DNA from 3 places in the Pseudoxanthomonas sp. CCNWLY206-1 genome. Region 2 is predicted to be linked to each of the others. Evidence: predicted binding sites of a transcription regulator. Region 2 holds the regulator's gene; each other region holds the start of a gene.
What was found. The regulator HrcA, encoded in region 2, represses chaperone genes, less so after heat shock. The targets are predictions, from matches to a motif close to TTNGCACTCNNNNNNNNNGAGTGCNAA.

Region 1 (7,718 bases), on a different contig from region 2:
CGCGACCCGTCCTCCGCCAGCGGCATTGGAAAACCGTAATACCAAAAGTAAAAGCGGGCGCGGGGTGCGTTCATGGGCGCCATTGATAACACAGGCTTTGCCGGGTTACGAATGTTTCATCTGCAACCGGCATTCTTTATGTGAGGCATGGGAATGCTACCTGGCGCGATTTTCTCTGGGACAAGGTAGGTGCGTCAGCCTTTGTAGGAACGATTGCCTTTGTAGGAGCGGCGTCCCGCCGCGAGCTCTTCCTGTCAGCCCGCGATAAACAGTGAAGAGCAGTTGAAGCCCGCCAGTTCGCCAACTTGACGCGCTGCGGCGCGCTTCTGATTAAACCCACTGAGAGATGACCGGGGCGCGGAGCGGCGCCCCGCCGCGAGCTTTTCTGTAGTCGGCCCTTCGTAGAGCGGAGCTTGCTCCGCTGCTCTTTGTTCGGCGTACAGGAGCGAGAAACAGCGGAGCAAGCTCCGCTCTACAGGCCTCGACAGAACAAAGAGCTCGCGGCGGGACGCCGCTCCTACGACAACAACATTATTTCGGCGTTTGCGATCATGCGCCGGCAAAAAACATCAGATAAACCAATCGACCATTTTCGATGCGGTCGCCAAAGGCCGGGCCCGCGGTATGCCACAGCCATGGACGCAGCATTATCAGGCGATTGAAACGCATCGGCACCCGCATGGTCATTTCCCACTTGGAATCATCGACGCTGTCTTTCTCGATAATGGCGCGATGCATTTCCTGCAGAGATGAATATCCCATCGCCGTGACTTCGGCATCGGTGAGCGGCGCGCGGTCGGTGTTGGTTGGCAGATGACGGAAGAACTCCGTACCGCCCTGGCAATCCTCAGGACGGCTGAGATACAGAATGCCGGACCAATAAGCCTGGTCGATATGCACCTTCGCCCTGCCCTTGTCCGCCGCGAGCGTGACACGAAACTTGGCGTGCGATTGCGGTGGCGACACGGGCTTCACTGGTTCGCCCACGAGTCGCGATACCGCTTCGGACAAGCCGTCGATCTCGATACGTTCCAGCGAATTGCGACCGGGAAAGGCGCCTTGCTGATCCGGGTAGGTCAGCTGCAGTGCAGTGTTGCGCAGCGCGTCGGCATCGCGCGCACTAAGGAAGTCGTCGACGACAATCAAGGAAGTAGGCATGGCGGCGAGCGTAGCCCGGCGCTAAACCTTCAGCAAGCGATGCAATTGTCTGCATCCACCCGTAGGAGCTCCTGCACAAAAAAGAAAAACCCCGCCTCGCGGCGGGGTTTTTGTGTTGCGGTGTTGCGGTGTTGCGTATGGAGAGACTGGATCAGAAATCCATGCCGCCCATGCCGCCCATGCCACCGCCGCCCGGCATTGCCGGCTCGTCCTTCTTCGGCGCTTCGGCCACCATCGCTTCGGTGGTGATCATCAGGCCGGCGATCGAAGCTGCGTTCTGCAGGGCCGAACGGGTGACCTTGGTCGGGTCCAGGATGCCGAACTCGATCATGTCGCCGTATTCGCCGGTCTGGGCGTTGTAGCCGTAGTTGCCCTTGCCGTTGGCGACGTTGTTCAGCACGACCGAGGGCTCTTCGCCGCAGTTGGCGACGATTTCGCGCAACGGGGCTTCCATCGCACGCTTGGCGATGTTGATGCCGTGGTTCTGGTCTTCGTTGGCACCCTTCAGCTCGCCGATGGCCTGCAAGGCACGGATCAGGGCAACGCCGCCGCCCGGGACCACGCCTTCTTCCACCGCCGCACGGGTCGCGTGCAGGGCGTCTTCAACGCGGGCCTTCTTTTCCTTCATTTCGACTTCGGTAGCTGCGCCAACCTTGATGACGGCCACGCCGCCAGCCAGCTTGGCCACGCGCTCCTGCAGCTTCTCGCGGTCGTAGTCCGAAGAGGTTTCTTCGATCTGCGCCTTGATCTGCTTGATGCGGGCCTGGATGCGGTCGGCTTCGCCGGCGCCATCGATAATCGTGGTGTTTTCCTTCGACACCACGACCTTCTTGGCACGGCCGAGGTCGTTGATGGTGGCCTTTTCCAGCTGCAGGCCGACTTCCTCGGAGATCACCGTGCCGTTGGTCAGCGTGGCGATGTCTTCCAGGATGGCCTTGCGACGGTCGCCGAAGCCCGGCGCCTTCACAGCGGCGACCTTGACGATGCCGCGGATGGTGTTGACCACCAGGGTGGCCAGCGCTTCGCCTTCGACTTCCTCGGCCACGATCAGCAGCGGCTTACCGGCCTTGGCGACGCCTTCCAGCACCGGCAGCAGTTCGCGGACGTTGGAGATCTTCTTGTCGTGGATCAGGATGAAGGGGTCGTCGAATTCGACCTGCTGCGACTGCTGGTTGTTGATGAAGTACGGCGACAGGTAGCCGCGGTCGAACTGCATGCCTTCGACCACGTCCAGTTCGTTCTCCAGGCCCGAACCTTCTTCAACGGTGATCACGCCTTCCTTGCCGACCTTCTTCATCGCTTCGGCGATGATGTCGCCGATGTTGCTGTCGGAGTTGGCCGAGATGGTGCCGACCTGGGCGATCGCCTTGTCGTCGGCGGTGGGCTTGCTGATCTTCTTCAGCTCGGCCACGGCGGCGATGACCGCCTTGTCGATGCCGCGCTTCAGGTCCATCGGGTTCATGCCGGCGGCGACCGCCTTGGAACCTTCGCGGATCAGCGCCTGTGCCAGCACGGTGGCGGTGGTGGTGCCGTCGCCGGCGTTGTCGGAGGTCTTGGAAGCGACTTCCTTGACCATCTGCGCGCCCATGTTCTCGAACTTGTCAGCCAGTTCGATTTCCTTGGCGACGGACACGCCGTCCTTGGTGATGGTCGGGGCGCCGTAGCTCTTCTCGAGCACGACGTTGCGGCCCTTCGGGCCCAGGGTGGCCTTGACGGCATTGGCGAGAATGTTCACGCCGCGCACCATGCGCGTACGTGCGTCTTCGCCGAAACGGATATCTTTGGCAGCCATTTGAATCTCCGGGAATGGGGAATTGAGAATAGGGAATCGTTAGAAGCGAAATGACATTGCGGGGGAGTGGAGACCGTGACGGGTGAATCGGCGCGAATGCGCTTTTCCGATTCCCTATTCCCGATTCCCCATTCCCGCCTCGGCGTCAGCCGAGGACCGCGAAAATGTCGTCTTCTTTGACGACCAGGTAGTCGGTACCGTCCAGCTTCACTTCGGTGCCGCTGTACTTGCCGAACAGGACCTTGTCGCCCACTTTGACCTTCGGCGCGCGCACGCTGCCGTTGTCCAGCGCCTTGCCTTCGCCCACGGCGACGACTTCACCCTTGATGGGCTTCTCGGTGGCCGAGTCGGGGATCACGATGCCGCCAGCGGACATCTTTTCTTCTTCCATACGCTTGATGACCACGCGGTCGTACAGCGGCTTGATATTGCTCATTTCAATCCTCTTTAAGTGATTGATTACACACGGGAAAGGGTGGCGATGTTAGCACTCGGACATGTCGACTGCCAGCATCGCGGGCGCAAAAACCCGGCACGAACGCCGGATTGCCCAGATGTTGGGGCCCCAAGATGACGATTCAAGGGCCACTTGCCGGAAATTTTTGCGGAAGCCCGCCTGCCGGGGTCTGCGATAATTCCGCGCCCATGCCCATCCGCCTTGTCTATTGCACCTGCCCCGACGCCGCTACCGGCCAGCGCATCGCCGATGCCCTGGTGGGAGAACGGCTGGCCGCCTGCGTCAATCTGCTCCCCGCGGTCACTTCGGTGTATCGCTGGCAGGGCAAGGTGGAACAGGCTAGCGAAGTCCTGCTGCTGGTCAAGACCACTGCCGAACGGCTGGAAGCACTAGGCGCCCGCATCAGCGAACTGCACCCGTATGAACTGCCGGAGGTAATCGCGGTCGAAGTCCGCGCCGGCCTGCCCGCTTATCTGGATTGGGTCGTCGCCCAGACCCAAGACCCCGCCGATTTCCCCGAGTGATCCTATGACGTTGTTGCGCCGTTCGTTTTTCTTGCCCGCCTGTTCCGCGCTGCTGCTGATTTTGGCGGGCACCTGGCCGAGCGCCCCCGCGCTGGCCGTGGACGTGGACGACCTGCTGCCGGTGGACCAGGCCTTCGAGCTGAGCGCCAAGGCGCCGACCCGCGACCGCATCGAGATCGAGTGGAAGATCGCCGACGGCTATTACCTCTACCGCCATCGCACCGATGTGCAGGCCACCGAAGGCTTCACCGGCGAGGCGCTGCAGCTGCCCAAGGGCAAGGCTTATCGAGATGAGTTCTTCGGCGATGTGGAGACCTACCGCGATCGTCTGACCGGCGTATTGCCAGGCACCGCCATCGCTGATCGCGTCACGCTCAAGGTGAAATACCAAGGCTGCGCCGATGCCGGGGTCTGCTATCCGCCACAAACCCGCACGCTGACCGTCACGCTGCCGGCAACCGACAGCGCTCCAACGGCATTCGTTCCATTGACGCGGCCTGGCACGTCGCTGCTGGGCAACCCGTCCGCCGGCGCCGTCGATGCCGCACCGCTGCCGCCGGAGCAGGCATTCGCTTTCGAAGCGATTGCCTTCAACGGGGACCAATTGCTGCTGCGCTTTACCCCGACGTCCGGCTACTACGTGTACCGCGACCGCACTTCGATGGCGCTGGAAGGCGCCCCGGGCATCGCGCTGCAACCGCCGCAGTGGCCCAAGGGCAAGGCGTACCACGATGAACACTTCGGCGATGTCGTGGTCTATTTCGATCAAGCCGAGGTGCCGGTACCGCTGAAACGCGAACACGCGCGCGCCGTCGATGCCACGCTGCGGGTGACCTTCCAAGGCTGCCAGACCGGTGGCATCTGCTATCCGCCGATGACGCGCCGGGTGAAGCTATCGATTCCCGTCGGCACGGTTACCGCCGCTGCGGCGACGGCTGCCACGTCCACGAGCGTTGTGGGCTCAGAAGCAGGCGGCGATGCCGCGGGAACTTCGAAAGCCGCCGCCGTTGCTTCCGATGCCGCTTCCACGGGTAATCCGGCCGAAGTGCCGCGCACCACGCCGCCGGAAGACGTGCAACGCCGCAACGCGCCTACCGTCGGCGGCTTTTTGCTGGCGTTGTTGCTGGCGCTGGGTGGCGGACTGGTCCTGAACCTGATGCCGTGCGTACTGCCGGTGTTGTCGTTGAAGGCGTTGTCGCTGGCCGATAGCGGGCGCAGCGGTGGCCACGCGCGGCAAAGTGCGTTGTGGTACACCGCTGGCGTATTGATCAGTTTCGTCGCCATTGGCGCCTTGGCGCTGGGCTTGCGCGCCGCGGGCCAGGCGCTCGGTTGGGGCTTCCAGCTGCAGCAGCCGTGGGTCGTCGGCTTGCTGGCATATCTGATGTTCGCTATCGGGCTGAGCTTGTCCGGTGTGTTCTCCGTCGGCCATCGCCTGGCTGGAGCGGGCGATGCGCTGACGCGCCAGACCGGACCCGCGGGAGACTTCTTTACCGGTGTATTGGCGGTGGTGATTGCCAGTCCCTGCACGGCACCGTTCATGGGCGCAGCGCTGGCGTTCGCCTTCACCGCCTCCACGCCGCTGGCGCTGATGGTGTTCGCCGCACTTGGACTGGGATTGGCGCTGCCGTTCCTGCTGATCGGTTTCGTACCGGCGCTGGCCAACCGTTTGCCCCGTCCAGGCGCGTGGATGGAAACACTGAAACAGTTCCTCGCCTTCCCGATGTACCTGACCGCGGTCTGGCTGCTGTGGGTGCTGGGCAACCAGCGCGGCATCGATGCGATTGGGCTGGCGCTGGCCGGCTTGGTGCTGCTGGCGCTGGGGTTGTGGTGGTTCCAGCGTCTGCGCCTGCGCACGGCACCGCTTCGCCGCGCATTGGCGGTGGCGCTGGTGGCTGCATCGCTGGTGCCGCTGGCGATGGCGCATCGCCTGCCGTCAGCGTCCCGGGCAAGTGCGGATGGTGCCGCGGCGGTCTCGTTTTCGAATGCCAAGCTGGCTTCACTGCGGGCGGAAGGACGCGTGGTGTTCGTCGACATGACCGCCGACTGGTGCGTGACCTGCAAAGCCAACGAAAAAACCGTACTTCACACCCAGGCATTCCGCGATCTGCTGGAGCAGCACGACGCCGTTTTCATGCAGGGCGACTGGACCAATGTGGATCCGGAAATCACCGCGTTCCTGGAAAGTCATAAGGCCGTCGGTGTGCCGTTGTATGTGGTGTATCCGCGCAACGGTGGCGAAGGCGAAGTGCTGCCGACCGTGCTGACTCGCAAGATGGTGAGCGACGCATTGGCACGAGCGGCGCAATGAAAGTCACCACGCCTCGCATTCTATTGGCGGCTGTCGTGGCCGCCGCGCTTGGTGCCGTCGCCAGTGTATGGTTCGACGGCGGCCGAGTGCTGCTGCGGACAGAAGCGGGACAGCGCGTGCTGCAAAGCGCCGCGGATGCGTCTGCGCCAAAACCGCCTGCGGGTGTGGTTCCTGCCAAGCGCGGTGATGCAATGCCGTCTGTCGTGCTGCCGGGATTGGATGGCGAACGCATCGACATCCCAGCCCACTATGCGGGGCGTCCGCTGTTGATCAATGTCTGGGCCAGTTGGTGCGGCCCCTGCGTGGAAGAGATGCCCGAACTCGAAGCCTTCGCCAAGACTCAAGCGGCCGATGGTGTGCAAGTGATCGGACTCGCACTGGATACGCCAGAAGGCGTGCGCGACTTCCTGCAACGCGTACCGGTCAGCTATCCCATCGTGCTGGATACGCCCGGACCCGCGGATGCCAGCGTCTGGCTGGGCAATACCCGCGGCGTGCTGCCGTACACGGTGCTGGTTAGCGCCGACGGACGCATCGTCAAACAGAAGATCGGCCCGTTCGTCCACGGCGAAATCAGTAGCTGGGCGAAGCCGTAGGATGGGTTGAGCGCAGCGGCACCCATCACCGCGATCGAGGGGTATCGCTGCGCTCAACCCATCCTACGTCGCCGTCAGCCGCAGGAACGTCTCGTGCTGATAGCGGCTCATGCGCAGTTGCTGGCCGGTGTCCATGGTGACGACGTGATGGCCGTTGAACCACGGATGGATCGCCTTGACCCGGCGGATGTTGATGATCGCCGAGCGGTGGACGCGGGCGAAGTGGCGTGGATCCAATCGCGCGGCCAACGCGGCCATGGTTTCGCGTAGTTCGTGCACGCGGTCGGCCAGATGCAGCTGCACGATGTTGCGGCTGGCCTTGATCCAGACGATGTCCTGAACGTCGACAAAGACGACATGCTCGTCCACACGCACCGGAATGCGATCCAGGTAGGTATCGCGCTGGCGCAGCGCATCCAGCGCCTGCAGTATCTGAGCGGTGACCTGCGTGCCAGCGTTGCCGGCCGACAAGCGCGTTTTCGCACGCTGCAAGGTGTCCGCAAAACGCTCCCGACTGAAAGGCTTGACCAGGTAGTCCACCGCATTGGCTTCGAATGCGCGCACCGCATATTGCTCGAACGCGGTGACGAAGATCGTCGCGGGCATGTGCGCGGCGCCGATCGAAGCGACCACGTCCATGCCGGTCATCGCGGGCATCTGGATATCCAGGAATACCAGGTCGGGCTGCTGGCTGCGGATGGCGATCACCGCGGATGCGCCATCGCCGCATTCACCCAATAGCTCGATGTCCGGATCGCTTCGCAACAGGCGCACGATGGCATGCCGCGCAATCGGCTCGTCGTCGATCACCAGCGCGGAGATACTCATGGAACGACCGGCACGTTCATGCGGGCACATGCTCCGGCATCTCTTCGGGCTCTTC
Region 2 (7,718 bases):
AGCGTTGTCATCGCCAGCCTTGACCAAGCCCGTCAGCTCGGCCAGATGGTTGCTGAGCTTTTCCAGCATCTCCGGCACGTAGGGGTTGCCGAACTGGATGTCTTCATAGATGGCCGGATTCATCGACAGGATGCGCGCGATGATCGCGGTATCCATTTCGAACGAAGCCGAGCGAAAAGGCATCAAAGCGTCCAGCTCGCCCAATTCCGCCGCGTAATCGCGCAGCACTGCCGCTTGCGCCAAGTGGCTGGCGTGCACCATGGCCTGCACCAGCGCCATCACTCGGTCGTGTCGCTCCGGATCGCTGCGTACGCATTCGGCTTCCAGTGCATCCAATGCGCTTTGGAGCCAATCGCGCCATTGATCCAGCCGCGCTTCGCAGACCACCATCACCCTGCCCTTGAGCGTGGGTGATTTGGGTGGCGCGGTCATCGGATGCAGGCCCGCGACCTCGGCTTGGGATTCCAGCATCGCGGCTACCGGCGCGCGTTTGATCGATGTCACGTCCAGCCACAGCTTGCCGCGCTCGCGGCCATCGGCGACGCGCACGTATTCACGGATCAACGCCGGCGTTTGGCGTATCGGCGTGGAAAAAATCAGTACGTCGGCGCATTCGATCAGCGCACTTTCCGAAAGCGAATCCACCGCCGCCGGATCCCGGCCGACTACTTCCAATCCCATGCGCTCACGAAAGAAGCGCTGGAACCAGCGCCCATAGGCGCCCTCCATGCCGACCAGACCGATGACGGGACGTGGGTTCATTTTTCCCCTCTCCAGAAATGAAAGAGCCCGCCGGGACATGCCGGGCAGGCATCTATCGCAACGCACATCGTACCAAGGCCGGTGCTATCGCTTACCTCCACCGGCGCCATTCTTAGCGTAGAGCGGAGCTTGCTCCACTGCTGTCAGCATCGACACCAGAGACACTCAGCCGAGCAACCTCGGCTCTACGTCGCGTCGGCAGAGAACAGCGCTAGGACGTCATGCGGTCCCAGAAACCTTTCACGCCATCCAGGAACGTGGCGGATTTAGGCGAATGCTTGCGCACCTCTTCGCCCACGAACGTGGCTTCGAACTTCTCCAGCAACTCGCGCTGCTCGGGAGTCAGGTTGACCGGGGTTTCCACCACCACGCGGCAGTACAGATCGCCTTCGCCGCGGCTACGCACCGACTTGACGCCCTTGCCGCGCAGACGGAACAGCTTTCCGGATTGGGTTTCGGCCGGAATGCGGATCTCGGTTTCGCCGTTGAGGGTCGGCACCTGCACCGTGTCGCCCAGCGCGGCTTGCGATATCCGGATCGGTACTTCGCAATGCAGATCGTCGCCGTCGCGCTGGAAGATCGGGTGCTCGCGCACGCGCACTTCCACGTACAGGTCGCCAGGTGGTGTGCCGGGAGGGCCGGCCTCACCTTCACCCGTCAAGCGGATGCGGTCGCCGTTGTCCACGCCGGCCGGAATCTTGATGGACAGAACTTTTTCTTCTTCCACCCTGCCTGCGCCATGGCAATGCTTGCATGGATGCCGGATGGTCTGGCCGCGGCCGCCGCATGTCGGGCAGGTCTGTTGCATGGCGAAGATACCGCGCTGGACGCGCACGTTGCCGCGCCCGCCGCAGGTAGTGCAGGTTTCGACCTTGCCATCCTCCGAACCGGAACCGTTGCAAGGGTCGCACGGCGCCAGCGTGGGAATCTCGATACGCTTTTCTACGCCGGCAACGGCTTCTTCAAGATCCAGCTCCATCACGTAGCCGACATCGGCGCCACGACGCGCGGCGCGCGAGCCTCCGCCGGCGCCGCCGAAGATGTTGCCGAAAATGTCGCCGAAGATATCGCCCATGTCGGGCGCGCCGTAACCGCCACCGCCGCCGCCCATACCGTGCTCGAAGGCTGCGTGCCCATGTGCATCGTAGGCACGACGTTTGGCGCTATCGGAAAGCACCTCGTAGGCTTCCTTGCATTCCTTGAATGCCGCTTCGGCCGAGGTGTCGCCCGGATTGCGGTCCGGATGATGTTTCATGGCGCAGCGCCGATAAGCCTTTTTCAGGTCTTCGTCGCTGGCGGTGCGGGATACACCCAGCACTTCGTAGTAATCGCGTTTGCTCATAGGGAATCGGGAGTCGGGATTCGGGAGTCGTCAAAAGCGGAGAAGCGAGCCGTGACCCGCTTCTCCGATTCTCGATTCCCTATTCCCGATTCACTGCTTGTTGTCGTCCTTGACTTCAGTGAACTCGGCATCGACCACATCTTCGGTCTGGGCGGACCCGCCCTCGCCAGCCGCACCGGGTTGCTCCGCAGCCGCGGCCGCTGCGTATAGCGACTGGCCGGCTTCTTCCAGCGCCTTGGTCTTGGCTTCGATCTGGGCCTTGTCATCGCCCTTCATCGCGGTATCCAGGTCGGCGATCGCGGCCTCGACACGGCCGATCACATCGCCCGGCACCTTGCTGCCGTGCTCGGTGATCGCGGTGCGGGTGGCGTGCAGCAAGCCGTCAGCCTGGTTGCGTGCCTGCACCAGCTCATGGAACTTCTTGTCCTCTTCGCGATGCGCTTCGGCGTCCTGCACCATCCGCTGGATTTCTTCCTCGGACAGGCCGGAACCGGCCTTGATCTCGACCTTCTGTTCCTTGTTGGTCTTCTTGTCCTTAGCCGACACGTGCAGGATGCCGTTGGCGTCGATGTCGAAGGACACCTCCACCTGCGGCAGGCCACGCGGCGCCGGGTCAATGCCGGCCAGATCGAACTTGGCCAGGGACTTGTTGAAGCGGGCTTGTTCGCGCTCGCCTTGCAGCACGTGCACGGTCACCGCGGACTGATTGTCCTCGGCGGTCGAAAAGACCTGCGAAGCCTTGGTGGGAATCGTGGTGTTCTTCTCGATGATCTTGGTGAACACGCCGCCCAAGGTTTCGATACCCAGGCTCAGCGGAGTCACGTCCAGCAGCAGCACGTCCTTGACGTCGCCGGCCAGCACGCCGCCCTGGATGGCAGCGCCCAGCGCCACGGCCTCGTCCGGGTTGACGTCCTTGCGCGGCTCCTTGCCGAAGAATTCAGCCACTGCCTGCTGCACTTTCGGCATGCGGGTCTGGCCACCGACCAGGATCACTTCGCCGATGTCGCTGGAGCGCAGGCCAGCATCGTTCAACGCAGTACGGCACGGCTCGATGGTCTTCTTGATCAGGTCTTCGACCAGCGCTTCCAACTTGGCGCGGGTCAGCTTGATGTTCAGATGCTTGGGACCGGAGGCGTCAGCCGTCACGTACGGCAGGTTCACTTCGGTCTGCTGCGCGCTGGACAACTCGATCTTGGCGCGCTCGGCAGCATCCTTCAGGCGCTGCAGGGCGAGCGGATCCTTGCGCAGGTCGATGCCCTGGTCCTTCTGGAATTCTTCCACCAGATAGTCGATGACGCGCTTGTCGAAGTCTTCGCCGCCCAGGAAAGTGTCGCCGTTGGTGGCCAGCACTTCGAACTGCTTCTCGCCGTCGACATTGGCGATCTCGATGATCGACACGTCGAACGTACCGCCACCCAGGTCATAGACCACGATCTTGCGATCCTTGGCGTCGGTCTTGTCCAGGCCGTAGGCCAGCGCGGCCGCGGTCGGTTCGTTGATGATGCGCTTGACGTCCAGGCCCGCGATCTTGCCGGCGTCCTTGGTAGCCTGGCGCTGGCTGTCGTTGAAGTAGGCCGGCACGGTGATCACCGCTTCGGTGACGGTCTCGCCCAGGAAGGCTTCGGCCGTTTTCTTCATCTTTTCCAGGATGCGCGCCGAGATTTCCTGCGCAGACAATTTCTTGCCGTCGGAAGTGGTTACCCAGGCATCGCCGTTGTCATGCTGGACGATGCCGTAGGGGACCAGCCCGATGTCCTTCTGCACTTCGGCATCGGTGAACTTGCGGCCGATCAGGCGCTTCACCGCGTAGAAGGTGTTCTTGGGGTTGGTAACGGCCTGGCGCTTGGCCGAGGCGCCCACCAACACTTCGCCGTCCTTGGTGTAAGCGACGATGGAAGGCGTGGTGCGGTCGCCCTCGGCGTTTTCGATGACGCGCGCCTTGCCGCCTTCCATTATCGCCACGCACGAATTGGTCGTGCCTAGGTCGATACCGATGATCTTGCCCATTGTGGGTTGCTCCCTAAGAGATTCAGTATTTGGCCGGCCTGGGCCGGGTTGATGAGTGGAATGTGGGGGTCGAGCCCTCCCCTTCAAGGGGGAGGATTGAGAGGGAGGGGTGTTATCTGTCGTCGACATTCACTTCGTTCGACCGGAAAACCATCCCCATCCCAGCCTTCCCCTTGAAGAGGAAGGGAAAAAATAGTCAATCGTGCTTTGCCACCACGACCAGCGCGGGGCGCAGCAGCCGGCCATTGAGCAGATAACCCTTTTGGAAAACCTGGATTACGGTGCCCGGCGCGGCACCCGGCGCTTCGGCTTGGCTGATGGCTTGATGGTGTTCCGGATTGAAGACTTCACCGGTCGGATCCAACAGGGCCAGACCATTGTCGTTGGCTACCTTAAGCAACTGCTTCATCGTCAGCTCCAGACCGTCCTTCAACGGGCTGGGTTCGGGGCCGGCAGCCGCCAGACCGGCATCCAGACTGTCGAATACCGGCAGCAAATCGCCAAGCAGGCGCTCGTTGGCGAACCTGCGCGCCTGCTCGATGTCCCGTGCCACGCGCTTGCGTTGGTTATCCAGATCGGCGCGTTCCAGCAGCGACGAGGCGCGCAACTGGTCTAACTCGTTATGCAGGCGCTCTATTTCAGCTTTTGCGTTTTCAATCTCATTCGACTCGGATGTCTGTCCGAGGTCGGAATCTTGTTCGTGCTCGCTCATTTCGGGTCCCGTTGCGGCAAGTCCGGCCGCCTGATCGGAACCAATGGGGCCGCCCGGGCGGGATTCAAGGCGATAAAGCCGGGAATGGGGAATGAAGGCGTCCACCTATCGAGGTCTTCAGTCCTTCGGTGAGCCCCGCGGCGTGGCGCTCGGATCCCTGCCCCCGGCCCCGGTCCCTGGCGCCCGTTAGCTTGTTCAACAAGCTCTATTTGACCGGATTGTCCATGGCGGCGCCCAGCACATCGGCCGCAGCCTGGACGACGGGGATGACCCGGTCATAGGCCATGCGAGTGGGACCGATCACCCCCAGTACGCCCAGCACCTGGCCGCCGACCATGTACGGTGCGGTGACCGCGGAGATGCTGGCGTGTGGCGCCAGCCCGGTTTCGTCGCCGATGAAGATGCGCACCCCCGGAGCCTGGATCGTGCGCTCCAGCAACTGCAGGATCTCGCGCTTGCGGGCAAACGCTTCGAACAACTCCCGCAGGCGATCCAGGTCTGTCAGATCCTGCACGCCCATCAGCTTGGTTTGTCCGGCCAGCACCACGTCGTCCGCGGTCGGCGCCAGCGCTTGCTCAGCCAGTTCCACGGAATGCGCCAACAGGCCTTCCATTTCCGACTGGGCCGCGCGCAGATCACGCAACAACGTGGTGCGAATGTCGGAAATCGGGCGGCCAGCGAAATGGGCGTTGAGATAGTTCGCGACTCGTTCCAGTTCGGAACGATCGTAGGCGCGCCGCGGTTCGATGACCCGGTTCTGCACTTCGCTGTCGGCGAAGACCAGGATCGCGAGTACCCGCCGCGCATCCAGCGGGACGAAGTCGATATGCCGGAACGCGAACTGCTCCCTCTTCGGCGCACTCACGACACCAACGAAATGGGTCATGGCCGACAGGAGTTCCGAAGCATTCCCCAGTAACGCCTGCGTTCCGGCGCCTTGCGGCATTTCCGAACGCAGCCGGGCGACTTCGCCCTCGCCCAGGGACTTCACCTGCACCAGGCTGTCCACGAACACCCGGTATCCCTGCTCCGTCGGCACTCGTCCGGCCGAGGCATGCGGAGAACTGAGCAGGCCGACTTCTTCCAGTTCGGCCAGGATGTTGCGGATCGTGGCCGGACTGACGTCCAGACCGGCATGCTTGGCCAAGGTCGCCGATCCCACCGGTTCGCCGTCGCGGATGTATCGCGATATCAGCGTGCGCAACAGCTGCCGAGCGCGCGGATCGAGCGGATTGGAGGGGGCGGCCATGGCGACTAGATAGCCGTGCGCCGGCTTTATTGCAAGCGCCGGCGGGGTTGCCCTGTCTCACCCGCTGCCAGTATGGGCAAGGAAAGCATCGGCGCTTCACTTGCGAACGGCGGCGCCTGCTGTCGCAGAACTTGAGCCAGTAACCCTTACAATCCGCGACCATGCTAAGACACCTCGCGATCAAGGATTTTGCCGTCGTCCGATCCGCCGAACTGGAATTCGGCCCTGGGATGACAGTCATTTCGGGCGAAACCGGCGCCGGCAAGTCGCTGCTGGTGGATGCGCTGGGCTTTCTATCCGGCCTGCGCGCCGATAGCGGCGTGGTGCGCCATGGTGCGGAACGCGCGGACCTATCCGCCGAATTCGTTCTGGAATCGCCCGCGCCCGCGCTCGCCTGGCTGGCCGAAAACGAGCTGGACGACGACGGTCATTGCCAACTGCGCCGCGTCATCCGCGCGGACGGCGGTTCCCGCGCCTGGATCAACGGGCGCAGCGTGACCCTGTCGCAGCTATCCGACCTCGCCTCCCGGCTGGTGGAGATCCATGGCCAGCACGAACACCAGGCACTGCTTTCCAAACCCAGTCAGCTGGCGCTGCTGGATGCCTATGCCCGCAATCACACGGAAGCCACGGCCGTGCGTGAGGGCGCTGAGCGCTGGCAGGCATTGTTGCGCGAGCGGGAGCGCCTGTCCGAACGCGGCGACGTCTCCGATCGCATCAACTACCTGGAACATCAATTCACCGAGCTGCAGCGCGAGGACCTGTCGCCCGCAGCCATCGAGGCCCTGACCACCAATCACAAGCGTCAGGCGCACGCCTCCGGACTGATCCATGCCTGTGATGCCGCGCTGGTGCGTTTGGGCGGTGATGAAGCGCCTTCCCTGCTGCGCCAATTGCAACAAACCCGCAGCGAGCTGGCACGCATGGCCGAGCACGAACCCCGGTTGCGTGAAGTCGATGGCCTGCTGGAAAACGCCGACATCCAGCTGGAGGAAGCGCTAGGCCTGCTCAGCCAGGTTCGCGACGACCTGGATGCTGACCCTTCGCAGCTGGAAGAGTTGGAACGCAAGCTGGGACGTATCCACGACCTGGCACGCAAGCACCGCATTTCGCCCGATCAATTGGCGGAACAACGCGACGGCATCGCGGCCGAACTGGAATCGCTGCGCGGCGCCGGCGAGCGCCTGCTCAAGTTGAACAGCGAAATCGAAGCGGCACGCGATGCGTGGCGCTATGCCGCGGTGCGCCTGGGCAAGACCCGCCAACGCGCTGCCACGCAACTATCCAAGGCCACCACGACGCTGATCGCCGAACTGGGCATGGGCGGCGGCAAGTTCGAAATCGCTATCGAGCCCAACGAATCCGAACGTGCCGATCCACTGGGAGGCGAGCGGGTGGAATTCCTGGTGTCCGCCAACGCCGGGCAGCCGCCGCGCGCATTGCGAAAGGTAGCTTCCGGTGGCGAGTTGTCGCGTATTTCGCTGGCCATGGAAGTCGCCGCGCTGGGCCTGGATGCAGTGCCTACGATGGTGTTCGACGAAGTGGATTCCGGCATCGGTGGTGCGGTCGCGGAAATCGTCGGCCAGAAGTTGCGCGCCCTGGGCGCCAAGCGCCAGGTTCTATGCGTCACCCACCTGCCCCAGGTA
Region 3 (7,718 bases), on a different contig from region 2:
TTGGAGACTCCTCCACGGATGCGAAAGGTCAGGAATGGGGAGGTTTGAGTCCGAAGGGACGTGAGTTGGTCAGCGAAGCAAACCGGCTGGGCATCCTGTTGGACGCTTCGCACGCCAGCGATGCCGTCTTCGATCAAGTGCTGGAACTATCGCAGGCGCCCATTGTCCTGTCGCATACCAGTGCCGATGCCATATACGAGCATCCTCGCAACATTGACGATGCTCGGATCCGAAAATTGGCGGCCAAGGGAGGGGTGATCCACGTCAACGCGTATGGCGGCTATTTAGTTGAGGTGCCTAAAGTTCCCGCGCGCGAGGAAGCGCTGTCCGCCCTATCCAAGAAATATGGACCCGAGAGCGGACTGACTCCAGGGCAAGTCCAGGCTTACCTGCAGGAACGGCGATCGGTCGATCAACAGTACCCCGTTCCGCGCGCCACCTTGGACGACTACATGCGCCATCTGCTGCACATCTTGAAAGTCGCAGGTCCAGATCACGTGGGGATCGGAGCGGATTGGGACGGAGGCGGTGGCGTCGTGGGTCTGGAGGATGTATCGGCGCTCCCTGCCATCACGGAGCGACTACGCCAGGCGGGCTATACGGACCAAGACATCCGCAACGTCTGGGGCGGCAACCTGCTCAGAGTGCTGCGGGCCGTCCAAAGCAAGGCGGAGAGCGTCAGGGCGAAATAACGAGTAAAAACATAAATTTAGGTTGAACAGAATCTGGTAATTGTTCCATCGACAGGATGATAGGGAACTATTTCTCGGGTTAGCAGTCGAATCCCCCGACTGCTAATATGGTGCCTATGAACCAGACCTCCCCTACCACCGCTATGGTGGCCAACAATCTGCCGATTCCCAGTGCGCTCGGTTCGCTGGACGCATACGTCAGTGCCGTGCATCAGATTCCGGTGCTGACCGTTGACGAGGAGCAGGAACTGGCGCGTCGTTATCGCGAAAAAGAAGACCTGGATGCCGCGCGCGAACTGGTGCATTCGCATCTACGCTTCGTGGTGCATGTCGCCCGCGGTTATAGCGGCTACGGCCTGCAGCTAGGCGACCTGATCCAGGAAGGCAATATCGGTCTGATGAAAGCGGTGAAGCGCTTTGATCCGGAAATCGGTGTGCGCTTGGTGAGCTTCGCGGTGCACTGGATCCGTGCGGAAATGCACGAGTTCATCCTCAAGAATTGGCGCATCGTCAAAGTCGCTACGACCAAAGCTCAGCGCAAATTGTTCTTCAACCTGCGCAAATCCAAGACCCGGTTGGGATGGATGAATGCAGCGGAAGTCAGCGCGGTAGCGAAAGACCTTAATGTGTCCGAGCGCGAAGTACTTGAGATGGAGTCGCGCCTGTCAGGTCGTGACATCGGTTTCGATGCTCCGGCAGACGAAGACGAAGACCACACCCCGCCGTCGCCGGCGAGCTACTTGGTCGCGCACGACGAAGACCCGTCGCAGGCTTACGAACGTGCTGACAGCGCCGACAACCAGCTGGAGTTGTTGCGTGAAGGCTTGGCCGGTCTGGATCAACGTTCGCGCGACATCATCAAGCGTCGTTGGCTGGATGCCGAAAGCAAGATCACGCTGCAGGAGCTGGCTGACGAATACGGCGTTTCCGCCGAGCGTATCCGCCAGATCGAAGCGAACGCGCTGAAAAAGATGAAGGCGCTGTTCGCCGCCTAAAGCAGCGGATCAGTCAAACCCAAACGGCTCCGGAAACGGAGCCGTTTTTGTGTGCAAGATCCGGATATCGCCGGACATTACGAAACAGCAGGATAGTGCCAACCACTCAAGGTAGGAGCACATCATGGCTTATCGTATTACCGGCCTATCGCCGGAACCCTTCAAGAATCTCTGGTCCTTGGAAGACAGCGCGCTTGCTGCACTGAACATCCGTCGTGTCTTGGCGGACAGCGATCGCGGCTTTCCTTGTCGAATTTCTTTACAGGACGCCAAGGCTGGCGAACCCTTGCTGTTGCTTCCCCACCAGCACCACGACGTGGAGGGTCCTTACCGCGCCAGCGGTCCGATATTCATCCGGCAACAACCCACCGCTGCCGCAAGCTTCCAAGATCGCATTCCGCCGTCCTTCCTGCACCGCCTGCTTTCCGTACGAGCCTACGACGAACACGGTTGGATGCACGCTGCGGAAGTAGTGGAGGGAACAGGCCTGGAAGCGATCATTACCGGCTTCTTCGAGCGCGAACAGATCGCCTATCTGCATATCCACAATGCGCGGCCGGGCTGCTATGCCTGCCGTGTCGATCGCGACTGATCGTCTTCGCCGGCGTTGTCGCCGCCCAGGATGATCCGGGCGCCGCGCTGGTAACTCCAATACGCCCACGCCCAATTGAGCAGGACGACGGTTCGGTTGCGGAAGCCAATGAGAAAAAACACGTGCGCGGCAAGCCAGAACCACCAGGCTAGAATTCCTGAAAATTTCAGCCTGCCGAAATCCACCACCGCCGCCATGCGCCCAATAGTGGCGAGATTGCCATAGTCCTTGTACTGGAACGGCGTTGCCGCCGCTCCGGCAAGACGTGCCTGGATGGTCTGCGCTACATGCCGCCCCATTTGTTTCGCGGCAGGCGCAACACCGGGCACCGGCTTGCCATCGGAGGCGATCGCCGCCAGATCGCCGGCGACGAAGATGTCAGGATGGCCAGGCACACTCAGATCCGGTTGCACTAGCACGCGGCCCGCGCGGTCCAATGGTACGGCCAGCGACTTGGCTAAGGGTGACGCGGCCACGCCAGCAGCCCAGACAACGGTCTTTGCCGCGACGAATTCGTCAGCCAGGCGGTAGCCGTCTTCGTTGATGTCAGTGACCGGTATGCCGGTCGAAACTTCGACCCCTAACTTGGACAGTTGCAGGCGGGCTTTTTCCGACAGCGATTCCGGAAATGAAGACAGTACCCGGGGTCCGGCCTCGATCAAGCGCACGCGTGCTTCCGAAGAATCGATATTGCGAAATTCGTTCTTCAGCGTATGCCGGGCGATCTCCGCCAGCGTACCCGCCAGTTCCACTCCGGTTGGGCCACCACCGACGATAGCGAAGTTCAACCATGCGGCACGCTGCGCAGGGTCCGTCTCCGCCTCCGCTCGCTCGAACGCCAGCAGCAGGTGACGACGCAATTGCAGCGCGTCGTTCAATGTCTTCAGGCCGGGTGCGTGGCGTGCCCATTCGTCGTGGCCGAAGTAGGCGTGGGTCGCACCGGTGGCGACCAGGAGATAGTCGAAACCCAACGTACTGCCGTCGTCCAGTCCCACCTGTTTTTTCTGCGGCTCGATAGTGAGCACTTCTGCCAGCCGGACTTCCACGTTGGTTTGCTTACGCAGGATGTGTCGCAACGGTGCGGCGATGTCCGGCGCCGACAAGCCGGCAGTCGCCACCTGATACAGCAATGGCTGAAAAAGATGATGGTTGTGGCGATCAATGAGGGTGATGCGTGCTGGCGAATTCGCCAATGCGCGAGTCGCCCAAAGACCGGCGAAGCCGCCGCCGAGGACGACGATGTGCGGGACCGATGTGTGCGAAGAAGTCATAAACACTCAATAGAGATCGATGGGATCGATATCCAACGACCAGCGCGTCTTGCGCGCCTCGGGCAGGTCGTAGAAAGCGGGAACGGTGTGATCGAGCAGGCGATGCAGCAGGCGCCGGTCTGGCGCCGAAAGCAACAGCTGCATGCGGTGCATGCCGGCGCGCTTGGGCATCGGCGCCGGCAACGGCCCGTGCATCTCAAGTGTCGAGTCCTGGGCGCGTAATCGCTGCTTGGCCGCTTGCAGGAAGTTCAATGCAGCGTCGCTCTGCTGTGCCTCGGCGCGCAGCAACGCCAGATGAGCGAATGGCGGGAAACCCGCCGCTTCGCGCTGCTGCAGCTCGGCCTCTGCAAAGGCGTGATAACCCCCATTGATCAGTGTATTGAGCAGCGGATGATCCGGATGATGCGTCTGCAACCAGACTTCTCCCCGCTTTTCCGCACGGCCCGCGCGTCCGGCCACTTGAATCAGCTGTTGCGCCAACTTCTCGCCCGCGCGGAAATCCGTGGAGAACAAGCCTTCGTCCACGCCCACCACGACGACCAGCGTCAGGTGCGGCAGATCATGACCTTTGGCCAGGATCTGCGTGCCCACCAAAATGCCAGGCCGATCGCCGAGCGACGCCAAATGCTTGGCCAGCGCGTCGCGGCGCTGAGTGGTGGTGCGGTCGATGCGCAGTACCGGCACATCGACGAAAATTTCCGACAATGTCTCTTCCAGCCGCTCGGTGCCGATACCCTGGGGCTGCAATGCAAGGCCGCCACAATCGGGGCAAGCCGGAGGCGCGGCTTGGCGTGCGCCGCAGTGATGGCATTGCAGGCGTTTGCCGCCGGCATGCACCGTCATGGGTGAATCGCAGCGCTTGCATCGCGCACTCCAGCCGCAGTCGTGACAGAGCAGCACCGGCGCGTAACCGCGGCGATTCTTGAACACCAGCACCTGACCGCCGGCGTCGACTGCTCGACGGATCGCCTGGACCATTTCGGGCAACAAACCGGCTTGCTGCGAGCGCTTACGCACGTCCAGCACTCTGACCGAGGGTGGCTTGGCATCGCCGGCTCGATGCGACAGCCGCAGATGCGTGTAACGGCCGCTATGAGCGTTGTGCAGCGATTCCATCGACGGTGTGGCGCTGCCCAGCACCACCGGCACCGCCAAGGCCTTGCCGCGCACCAGTGCGAAGTCGCGGGCGTGGTAACGGATGCCATCCTGCTGTTTGTAGCTGCCGTCGTGTTCTTCATCGACGATGATCAAACCCGCTTCCGGCAGTGGCGTGAACACCGCCGACCGTGTGCCCACCACCACGCGTGCTTCCCCGCGCGCGCAGGCAGCCCAGGTACGTGCACGCTCGTTGTCGTTCAACCCAGAATGCAGTGCATGCACCGGCACGCCCAACCGAGCGCGGAACCGCGCCAGCGTTTGCGGAGTCAGGCCGATCTCCGGCACCAGCACCAGCGCCTGGCGGCCACGCCGCAGGCAATCGGCGATGGCATGCAGATAGACCTCGGTCTTACCGCTGCCGGTAACGCCGTCCAGCAGCAGCGGTAGGAAGCCCTCCGTTGCGAGGATGCTTGTCGCTGCCGCGTGCTGTTCTTCGTTGAGCATCGGACCCGATTGGGGCTGCGGCACCGGAACGCTCGCGGAAACGGCTACGCGTTCGGCGTACCCGCGTTTGAGCAGAGCGCGTGCGGCGCTGCGCCAATCCTCCATCCGGAGGTCCAGAGTGTCTTCCTCCAGTGGTCCCAGCTTTATCAATTCCGCCAATCGACGTGGACGGCCCTGCCGCAAGCCCTCTGCATTGGCCGCTCCATCGCGGGTCATACGCCACGCCCAGACGTTCGATTCCGGCACGGGTTCGCCCTGTCGCAGCGGTGCAGGTAGTGCCGTGGCGAATACCTCCCCCAGCGGCGCGTGGGTATAGCGCGCCAGCCATTGCAGTGAATCCAGCAACTCCCCGTGAAAGAGCGGTGCGGCATCAAGGACAGCCAACACCTCGCGAAGCTCATGGTGGCCATCGCCTGGAGGGACTACTTCCGCCACCACGCCGGTCAGTTCGCGCGAACCGAACGGTACCCGTACACGCCGCCCTACATCGGCGGGAGAAACGGTGTGACCGGCAGGTGGGAGATAGTCGAAACCCCGGGGCAAGGGAAGCGGCAGGGCGATTCTGAGCAGGGCATCGGAGAGCATTCGCGGCCAGTTTAGCGGCCCGGCTGCCCGGCCGTGAACGCCGCTTCAGTTGCGTCGACAATCTGTCAATTCCTTGACGAAAATCACGCAAGTGCCGGTTATGAAAAGGGATTCGGATTTATCCACATCGTCTGTGGATAAATCTGTGCATGGCGGGCTGGCTCCACGCCGGAACGAGCCTGCTACAAGCCTCCTCTCCATCTTGGTGAAAAAAACGCCAAAGGCGCTTTTTCTATTAAAAACAACAATATAGATGTGAAACAAAGCTGAAATACGGTCAGCGCGCCTCTGCTTCCACGTCCTCATGACGAATCTATGACCGCTGTGCACAACGCGTTTTGCCGGAAAGCCTTGCCCTGCTTCGGAGAGCAGATTTTGGCGGTGTGTCAAGCATCCGGAACGGTGCGGCACCTAGCTATGATGCGACCGCAATGAACGCGATCCACAGTCAATTTCCTTCATGAGCGAAGCCGGCGAAACGCCCGCGGCACTGTCCGCCTTCCTGCGCGGCGTGGAGCGGCGAGCTGTTCTGTTCGCTCAGCTGCAATCCGGAAATCCCGACGTAGGCGATATGACGCTGCTGGCCGCCATGCGGGCGTTCCGCAGTCACGCCGCCAGCGCACCGATGGCCGACTGGCCGCGCCGCTTCTGGGCGCTGCTGATCGCCTCGCCCGGATTACGCCAGAATGCCGCTGCCGCGAGCTGGCCGTTGGCGCTCCAGCGCTTGAGTGCGCTGGAACCGCCCGTACGCGCCGCGCTGCTGGCGCGGTTGGTCGCGGGCCTGGCGGAGGACGATGCCACGGCCGTGCTTGGCCTGGATCAGGCCGGCTACCGGCAGGCGCTGACCTCGGCTTGTCCACAAGATTCCGCAGGCCGGCCCGACCCGGAAGGTTGGCGCCTGCTGGCTGAAGCCGCCCAGCAACAGCTGCGCGACCTGCCGCCGGACCGGCTGGCGCGGCTGGCAAGATTGCGCGAAAGCGCTATCGCCAGCGTTCCCGCCCGGCAACCCCCGTTGGTTCCTGCGTCCTGGGTGCCCGCGCAGCAACCGCGCGGAACACGCCGCTGGTGGTGGGCATTGCTGGTGCTGGTGGTTTGCGGTGGCGCCATTGCCGCCACTTACCTATGGCCGCAGATGTTCACCTGGCTCCCTGCATCGACCACCGCGTCCTCGAGCTCGGAAACCGATACCTTCGGCGCACCTCCCATTGCCATCGAAGCCTTGCCTTCCTCCGCGCCCGCGGCACGTTACGACGCCGCTTTCGCACAGTTGTCGCATCCGGATTTCGACCTGTTGTTCGATGCGGAAGGAGAAGCCATCGCACAGCAAGCCGACTTCTATGCTTGGTACGCCGCAGACGGACCGGCTGAAACTCCTGCTGCCGTGAACGCAACAGGAAATACGCTTCCGGAGTCCACCAATGCGGAGTTCTAAAGCGTTGGTACGGATTGCCCTCGTTCTGTCCTTAGGCTCGGCCGCCCTATTGGGTTTGCCCGCATTGTCGACCGACGTGCAGGACACGCTACAGCAACGGCGCTGGCGCTTGGACGCACTCTCACCGCCGCAGCGCGCCGCGTTCGTGCAGCGGATGACTGTTTGGAATACCTTGCCGCGTGAAGAGCGCGAGGATCGACGGGGACGCTACGCCGCCTGGCAAGCGTTGGACGACGTCCAGAAGATGCGCGTGCGCGCCGCTGCCGAGGAGATAAGCGCCTTGCCGCCGGAGCAACAGGCGATGCTCCGCTCGCGTTTCGATGCCTTGGATGAAATGCAGCGCCGCGGGTGGCGGCTGGGTCCTGTACTGGGCGCGGACTATCCCCGCTTGCAGCCGTTGTTCGGCTTCGTACCCGAAGTGGAACGTGATGCCACGATATCCCTGTTACGACAGCTGGACGCCGAACAGCGCAACGACCTGGCAGTGCTGGCGCAACGCATTCCGCCGCAGGAGCGGGCAGCGTTCCGGCAAGAGCTCCTGGTTGTACC

Region 1: a site for HrcA is predicted at 3,435-3,461, ahead of groES (co-chaperone GroES). Genes of this name have one in related genera too.
Region 3: a site for HrcA is predicted at 772-798, ahead of rpoH (RNA polymerase sigma factor RpoH). Genes of this name have one in related genera too.

What each region holds. Positions count from the first base shown of each region.
Region 1 is NZ_JBDKXI010000004.1:387,955-395,672, reverse strand. Features, by position in the region: gene AADW18_RS12065 (DUF6445 family protein) at 550-1,158, opposite strand; gene groL (chaperonin GroEL) at 1,310-2,950, opposite strand; gene groES (co-chaperone GroES) at 3,096-3,386, opposite strand; gene cutA (divalent-cation tolerance protein CutA) at 3,596-3,931, shown strand; gene AADW18_RS12045 (protein-disulfide reductase DsbD) at 3,936-6,239, shown strand; gene AADW18_RS12040 (TlpA disulfide reductase family protein) at 6,236-6,835, shown strand; gene AADW18_RS12035 (LytTR family DNA-binding domain-containing protein) at 6,899-7,663, opposite strand; gene AADW18_RS12030 (histidine kinase) at 7,680-7,718, opposite strand, start outside.
Region 2 is NZ_JBDKXI010000001.1:399,397-407,114, reverse strand. Features, by position in the region: gene AADW18_RS01700 (prephenate dehydrogenase) at 1-762, opposite strand, end outside; gene dnaJ (molecular chaperone DnaJ) at 974-2,104, opposite strand; gene dnaK (molecular chaperone DnaK) at 2,195-4,111, opposite strand; gene grpE (nucleotide exchange factor GrpE) at 4,308-4,823, opposite strand; gene hrcA (heat-inducible transcriptional repressor HrcA) at 5,029-6,072, opposite strand; gene recN (DNA repair protein RecN) at 6,234-7,718, shown strand, end outside.
Region 3 is NZ_JBDKXI010000005.1:338,567-346,284, forward strand. Features, by position in the region: gene AADW18_RS13670 (dipeptidase) at 1-692, shown strand, start outside; gene rpoH (RNA polymerase sigma factor RpoH) at 809-1,687, shown strand; gene AADW18_RS13680 (DUF1203 domain-containing protein) at 1,812-2,279, shown strand; gene AADW18_RS13685 (NAD(P)/FAD-dependent oxidoreductase) at 2,252-3,550, opposite strand; gene AADW18_RS13690 (primosomal protein N') at 3,557-5,737, opposite strand; gene AADW18_RS13695 (hypothetical protein) at 6,198-7,169, shown strand; gene AADW18_RS13700 (DUF3106 domain-containing protein) at 7,156-7,718, shown strand, end outside.